DNA from 2 places in the Halobacillus salinarum genome. Region 2 is predicted to be linked to the other one. Evidence: riboswitches for the same ligand, from Rfam matches in the RefSeq annotation. Region 2 holds a riboswitch; the other holds the start of a gene.
The links. A riboswitch is a leader RNA that binds a small molecule or an ion and turns the genes downstream of it on or off. The one in region 2 is predicted to bind S-adenosylmethionine.
Positions count from the first base shown of each region.

Region 1: linked by a shared signal. The riboswitch ahead of MUN89_RS08950 (methionine ABC transporter ATP-binding protein) and the one ahead of msrA (peptide-methionine (S)-S-oxide reductase MsrA) in region 2 are both predicted to bind S-adenosylmethionine.

Region 1 is NZ_CP095073.1:1,760,707-1,764,470, reverse strand. Features, by position in the region: gene MUN89_RS08960 (MetQ/NlpA family ABC transporter substrate-binding protein) at 1-340, opposite strand, end outside; gene MUN89_RS08955 (methionine ABC transporter permease) at 357-1,025, opposite strand; gene MUN89_RS08950 (methionine ABC transporter ATP-binding protein) at 1,018-2,043, opposite strand; SAM riboswitch class I at 2,114-2,223, opposite strand; gene MUN89_RS08945 (TlpA family protein disulfide reductase) at 2,524-2,949, shown strand; gene MUN89_RS08940 (hypothetical protein) at 2,953-3,276, opposite strand; gene MUN89_RS08935 (thioredoxin family protein) at 3,376-3,690, opposite strand; gene MUN89_RS08930 (toprim domain-containing protein) at 3,706-3,764, opposite strand, start outside.
Region 2 is NZ_CP095073.1:3,625,265-3,629,028, forward strand. Features, by position in the region: gene MUN89_RS18840 (hypothetical protein) at 1-121, shown strand, start outside; gene MUN89_RS18845 (ribonuclease H-like YkuK family protein) at 548-1,030, shown strand; gene MUN89_RS18850 (DMT family transporter) at 1,062-1,970, opposite strand; gene msrA (peptide-methionine (S)-S-oxide reductase MsrA) at 2,090-2,563, opposite strand; SAM riboswitch class I at 2,681-2,801, opposite strand; gene MUN89_RS18860 (AIM24 family protein) at 2,952-3,647, opposite strand.

The DNA.
Region 1 (3,764 bases), 1.9 Mb from region 2:
TATGAATGCCGCCCATGTTCACAAAGTCGTACCCATTTTCTTTTTCCTGGGCTTTCAAATAAGGAATGTGCTGAAAGTAATTCGCATCTATACGTCCTTCATCAAGATCTTTGTTTGGTAAAATATAATCCTGATATTCCTCAATATTTAATGTGATCCCTTTTTCCTTTAAGATAGGTTTTGCCTTTTCAAGTACTTCTGCATGGGGAACACTCGTTGCACCTACCGTGATTTCCTTATCATTAGTGTCTCCGTTTGCAGAATCCTTTTCTGATGTTCCACAAGCTGATAATACGATAATAAAAGCTACGGCTAATAAGCCTGTCCATAATTTCTTCATTTCCAACTCTCCCTTTTTATCTTTTATCTAATTTTCGCGAAATGAAATCCCCGAAAAATTGAAATATAAATACAATTAGTACGATAAGAATGGTACAAAACAGCACAACATCAAAATCACTGCGCTGAAAACCATAATAATATCCAAAATCCCCAAGCCCGCCTGCTCCTATTACACCGGCAACAGCCGTATAACCGACTAACGCAATGGCGGTGACTGTAATTCCCGAGACGAGCGCAGGCATGGATTCAGGCAGTAAGACCTTGAATACAATCGTTGAGTATTTTGCTCCCATTGCTTTAGCAGCTTCTACAACCCCTTTATCCACTTCCTTCAAAGCGATTTCTACCAACCGGGCATAAAAAGGAGCTCCTCCAATAATTAATGCCGGAAGCGCTGCGTTTGGTCCCCGGATTGTTCCGATAAGAAAATCAGTAAACGGAAACAGCAATAGGATGAGAATAATAAAAGGAATCGCCCGGAAAACATTTACGATGGATGCTGTAATCCAATTCAGCACTTTGTTCTGCCACAGGCCGCCTGGTCCAGATAAATAAAGTAACAGACCCAGGAACAGACCAATTATAAATGTACCTGCGACAGAAATAACTGTCATATACAAAGTCTCATTGGTTGCCGTAATCATGTCTTCTATACGCACATTCGGAAATAACTGCTTAAACATCCGGGTTCACCTCCACTTCCACTGAGGTTTCGCGGCAAAAATTCACGGCCATTTCAATCTCTTCTTCTTCTCCTTCAAACTGCACAAACAAGGTTCCGTAGGCTCCTCGCTGTGTTTGAGTAATTTTACCGTGAAGAATATTAATATCGACCTGGAATTTTCGCGAAACCTCGCTGATCAAAGCTTGATTCGTGTCCTCACCGACAAAATGAAGCCTGACAACTTTTCCCGTCCGGTACGTATCGTGAATGAGTCGAAGTGAGCTTTCTCGTTCTGGATCCCCCATGACTTGATCGACAAATCTTTTTGTCACTTTTTCTTTCGGATGAAGGAAAACATTGAGGACATCTCCTTGTTCGACCACACGTCCGCTGTCCATTACCGCAACCTGGTGGCATATTTTCCTTATCACGTGCATCTCATGGGTAATTAATACAATCGTGAGTCCTAATTTTCGATTAATGTCTACGAGCAAGTCTAGTATGGAATCCGTAGTTTCAGGGTCAAGTGCAGACGTTGCTTCATCACATAAGAGAACTTTAGGATTATTAGCTAACGCTCTCGCAATACCTACCCGCTGTTTTTGTCCACCGCTCAGCTGAGATGGATAAGAGTTGCCTCTCCCGGATAAGCCCACCAACTCAATGAGTTCGTTCACGCGCTTCTCTCTATCTGCTTTCTTCGCCCCTGCTATTTCCAAAGGAAATGCGATATTGTCGTAGACTGTACGGGACCACAGCAAATTAAAATGTTGAAAAATCATTCCAATGTCCTGTCGAGCCAATCTGAGACTGTTCTTACTCAAGGAAGTCATTTCCTGATCTCCTATTTTCACACTTCCTCCGGTTGGGTCCTCCAGACGGTTCAACAAACGGATGAACGTACTTTTTCCAGCTCCGCTGTAACCGATCACGCCGAAGATTTCACCTTTGTTAATGTTTAAGCTCATTTGGTCCACGGCGCGCACAGGTTGATCCTGTGTATAAAACACCTTCGATAAATCTTTAATAGAAATCATCATGATCCTCCCCATAAAAAAACCTTTCTGTTCAAGAGAACAGAAAGGCAAAAATAACCTACTAACTGTTCTCTCATCTGCCAAAGCTGTGCTTTGCAGGAATTGGCACCATTTTGAGTATTCCTACTCAACGGTTGCCGGGCATCACAGGGCCAGTCCCTCCGCCTCTCTCGATAAGAGATTTATATAATTAATGTATTAATACTTTAAATGAATTAAGAAGCACAAAATGGATTGTAGCACTTCAATTAGACAAATGTCAACAAATAATAGCAATAAAAAAACTCTTCACAATGGAAGAGAAGGTCGGGCGCAATTCACATATCTATAGTTTTGCTGGATTCACCAAAACCACGCTGGATACCCGGTTGCTTGGTATCACAGGGCAGACTTTCCGTCTCAGTTGATAAGTGAGATATTCCTTATTCGTTCACCATTATGTTAGCATGGTAGGATACAGCAGTCAAAGTTTTAACAGAGGTGAAAAAAGTGACAAACGCTCCTTTATTTAAATTGCCTTACTTAAATTCTAGAGAGAATTATGAGTTGCAAATAGACATTGGTAAAGTCATTCTCATTACCTTTTGGGCGTCTTGGTGCCCTGACAGTGGAAGAGATATGCCAAAAAAAGAACAGCTTTTCCAAGCAATGGATCATGACCAGGTAAAAATGCTGACAATCAACGTTTCGGGTAGAGAACGATCTACTGAAGAAGCGGTTGATTTTGCGGAAAAATTCATTACACAGCCTGCTATAGCAGACCGCGGAAGAGAGATCTACGATTTATACAACTGTCAGGGGGTCCCCACTACAGTCATCATTGACACCAAAGGAAAAGTGGCTTATCAATTTGGCGATCAGGCGTCTTTTATGGAAATTGTGGAGGCACTCGGGTCTTTGCTGTAATCGTTATTTAGACAGCAAAAATAATGATTCTAAGAAAAGTACATTCCGGTAACTCCCTTTAATCGTCATTTGTTCCTTTGGAAGATTGGTGAGTTTCTGATCGCCGGTTAATAAAGAATGAAACATTTCCTGAGTGGAAGTCAGCCTTATTTTCCCGCCTATGTGCTCCGGCGGTTCAGTCTGTACCCCATTTTTATCAATAAATAATTGAATGGTAGCAGCAGGAATAGCATGAACTTCCAAAGTGAGGTGACGTTCTCGCCAAGTAGGAATGAGATCTTTTCGCTCATTCACTCTTTTTATCCACAAATTAATGAATTCCACCACAAATGCCCCCTCCTTTTCTTCATTAGAAATTTCGTGAAAAGGAGAGGGCATTCCTGTATATCACCAGGAAAATCGTTCGCCATTTCCCGGGAAATTCACTTATGAACTTACAAATTGTGAGACCTTATCATACATAAAAGGCACAGAATGAAATGCGTACACTTTATCAGTTGGTTTGCCATTCTCCGTAACTAGTAAACAGGGAACACTTTCTATTTTGTACTTTTGCATAAGTTCTGGATGAAGCGATGCATTTAACTCATAGAACAATTCTTTGTTATAAGAAGCTTCCAGTGTCTCCAGCATTTTTCTAGCCAAATGACACGTCCCGCAAAAAGGAGTGTGGATAAAGGTAAGAGCAAGCGTATCGTTATTAAGTTGTACATCAGCGTCTGAGTTCTCAATTGGATGCAAGGTGCTTCACTCCTCCTATATCAAATAAATGGATTTCACCTTAAAATGCCGGCTTAACAATGCTCTTGCAAGCT
Region 2 (3,764 bases):
GGAAGAAGAAGTAAAGAGCCTGGTAGAAGCGGATAAGCATTCAAGTATTCCACTTCTTACACTGATTTATGCCATAACATTTCTTATTATTGTCATTCTCTTTTGGGTGTTTGTTTTCTAACTTAAGTGTTCAGATAAGCCTTACAAAGGAATGATTTCTTCTTTTTTTCATATGTTGATAGTAATCAAGGATAAAGTGAGGGATTTGAATAATAAGAAGTACACTAGGCATACTATCTTATATTAAACCTTACTTAACCGGACAAATTGTTAAGGTTTTGAAAAAAGAAGGCAATGCTACGCTCTTTGTGAAGGGAAATTGTTATGGACAGCGAATGAAATAGGATATGAGCCGGGATCATCCAGACGAATGAATAAAAACAACATACACTATGGGTAAGATCTTTACTGCAGTTGACACTTTCATACATTATACGGATCACCATTTACTAGTAATACTGCTTGAAATAACAGAAAGATCATTTCTATTACTGAGGTGTTTAAAGTGGACCAGCAACTTACTTTTCAGAACATTGCCCGGGACAAGATGAATTTTTCAGAAGTGTATGAACATATCTATCGCTTTGTAAGCTCGGACCCCTTAGGAAATTACAGGCTCATGTTAGGTACAGATTCCCAAATCCACCGTGACTATACATTATTCATCACTGGAATTGTCATTCAAAGGGTAGGAAAAGGGGCATGGGCCTGTTTCCGTAAAGTGAAAATACCAAGAAAAATGACCGTCCTTCATGAAAGAATCTCTTTTGAGACCACTTTAACGGAAGAAGTAGCTGCCTTATTTACTCCGGACAAAATTAATCAGCTTATTGACCTGATCCTTCCTTATATTTATAAAGGTTCGACTTTTACTATGGAAGGCCATATCGATATTGGTGCAGGGGACCGAAACAGGACCCGTGTTTATGTAAATGAAATGATTGCAAGAATCGAATCCCTGGGCATCGAACCCAAAATCAAACCTGATTCTATCGTAGCCAGCAGCTATGCGAACAGATATACGAAATAAAGCAGCTAATTAATGCTGCTTTTTTGTGGTTTCAGCCGGCTTTTTTTGATTTAATGGCCGTCCTGAAACGGACGGATTTTCTGCCAGCCAAGTAAACTCCGGTAAAGATAATTACTAATCCTAGAGCCAGGCGGCTTGTTAGTTGTTCATGCAATAAGATAAAGCCCCAAATCATGGCTGTAATTGGAATTAAATACGTAACTGAAGTAGCAAACTCCGCACTGCCTCTTGTAACGAGATAATAAAAAAGTAAATGAGCGATCCCTGAGCCAAAACAACCTAGACCAATAATGGCAATTAATACTTTCGGATCTAAAAATGGCACATGGACAAATGCCTTAAATGAACCAGTTACTCCCATGCCTATGAGACCGACTATGGCTCCGACAGTTAATGTGCATGCAGCAATCAACAAAACTCCAGTTTCTTGTAAGTTCTTCTTTGTGTACTGGGAAGAGAATCCATAACAAATCGCAGCAAGGATCATCGTTCCCATCCCAATAAAGTTTTCTTTCAATAATTCCCCTGCCTCAAAATTCATAAGGACGAGAATTCCTAGAAACCCAAGAACCACCCCTCCCCACTGCTGGGGCTTCAGCTTGATTGAGAAAAACAAAAAGCCGATAAAAGCTGTGCAAATAGGAGTTAAAGCGTTAAGTACAGCGGCAGTAGTACTATTGATTTGTGTCTCGCTAAGGGCAATTAGTCCCCAAGGGAGTCCTGCATTAAACACTCCTACTACCAACAAATCTTGATACGGTACCCGTCGAATGAATTCCCGCCTGTTTTTCCATAGAAGCGGAAGTACTACCACAGCTCCAGCAGTACACCTAATAAAAACAGTACCCCACAGCCCTGCTGGTTCGACCAGCCACTTGATAAAAACAAACGATAATCCCCATATTAAACTTAAAGCTCCAAGCGCCACATATAGCCGCATATGTATCTCTCCTTAAAAGTTACGAACTGTCCATAGCTAATTATAGGACAAAATTCTTTTCACGTAACCTGCTTAAATTGCTCAATAAAAAAAGAGCCGTTCGAAGGCTCTTTGCTTGATCAGCCAATCCCGCAAGCTACTGATCCATTTTTTTGAAAATATTTTTGGTGGTATTCCTCAGCTCTATAAAAAGTGTCTGCTTGCTGCAATCTTGTCACAATTGGACGTTTGAAAATTCCTTTTTGACCCCATTCTTTAATCTTTTCTTCTCCAATATATTTTTGACTTGCATCGTTATAAAAAATAACTGAACGGTACTGATGCCCGATATCTGCACCTTGCTGATCCTTGGAGGTTGGGTCGTGGGCTTCAAAGAATATGTTTACCAGTTCATTAAAAGTAATGATAGAAGGGTCGTAAGTAATTTTCACAGCTTCTGCATGCCCTGTCTCTCCAGTCTTCACTTGTTCATATGTTGGATTTTGTACAGTTCCGCCTGTGTACCCCACTTCAGTGGCTGTTACCCCTTCAAACCTTTCAAAGAAGGCTTCTACTCCCCAAAAGCATCCTGCACCAAAAATCGCTGTCGCCATCCTCATCTTTCCTTTCGTTAACGCAACTTCTTCATTCGAGAGCTGGACGGTTTAAACTACCAAAAAGACCCCTTTTCTTATCCAAATAAGAAAAGGGGTCGTAATATCCGTACGATCCTCTCATCTCTTAGGATGCTTACACATCCTACAGGAATTGGCACCGTTCTCTTCAATCAGTGATTGAATCGATGGTTGCCGGGCATCAAAGGGCCAGTCCCTCCGCCTCTCTGGATAAGAAGTTTCCGTTATTATTTTGATAGTTCTCATCTTACAATGATTTCGTTCTGAAGTAAAGGAAGAAGCACGAAATTTTTTTATTAATTAATGTATGTTTGTCGAGGAAATAAAATGACGGCGGTTGCACCACCTGTAACATCGGTTCATTAAGTCATGAATTTCGTCCTTCCGAATACACTTCTTCAAAAGGCTGGACAATGACAAATCCTTCGCCGGAAAATTCCATTTGTATCGATTCTCCACTACCTCTGCCAAAAAAAGTCTTCAAATTGATATCCGTGCGAAATTCCGGCTGCAGATGGCCGGACCAGGCAACTGTGGCATGAGGATCCGTAATGATTGGTTCTCCAGGACTAACAAGTAAAGACAACGGTTCATAATGAGAAGTGACAGCCACCAGCCCGGTACCTTGCAGCGTAATATTAAAGAGACCACCAGATAACATCCCGGCGACTTTCTTCATTAACTTAATGTCCCATTCAATACCAGGCTCAAATGCCAGCAGGTCATTTCCATTTACAGTGATCGATTCATTGTTCAAATCAAAAATAGTAATTTTCTTACCCTGATCGGCTAAGTAAAGACGTCCGCTACCTTCTGCTTTCATTAATGAAGTTCCTTCGCCGGAAAAGGCTTTTTTAAACATCCGCCCAACTCCGTGCTCGAGGATTCCTTCACGTTCAAATTTGATTTGACCAATATAAGAAATCATGGAACCTGCTTTCGCCCATACACGATCGGTTAAATTTACTTCTAGTATTCTAGGGGTTTCCAGCTCAAAAAATTCATTCTCTGCATCATCCTGCTTCGTTTGGGATACAAAATCATTAATGGAAAATGTTGTCATATCATCTACCCCTTTCTAAATTTGTTTTGACTTTTAGGTTTATACGTGTGTAAAATGGGTTAAGTTTCATAAGAGTACATTGTAACAAATCTTTCATAATTTAGTTCTTCTTACTTG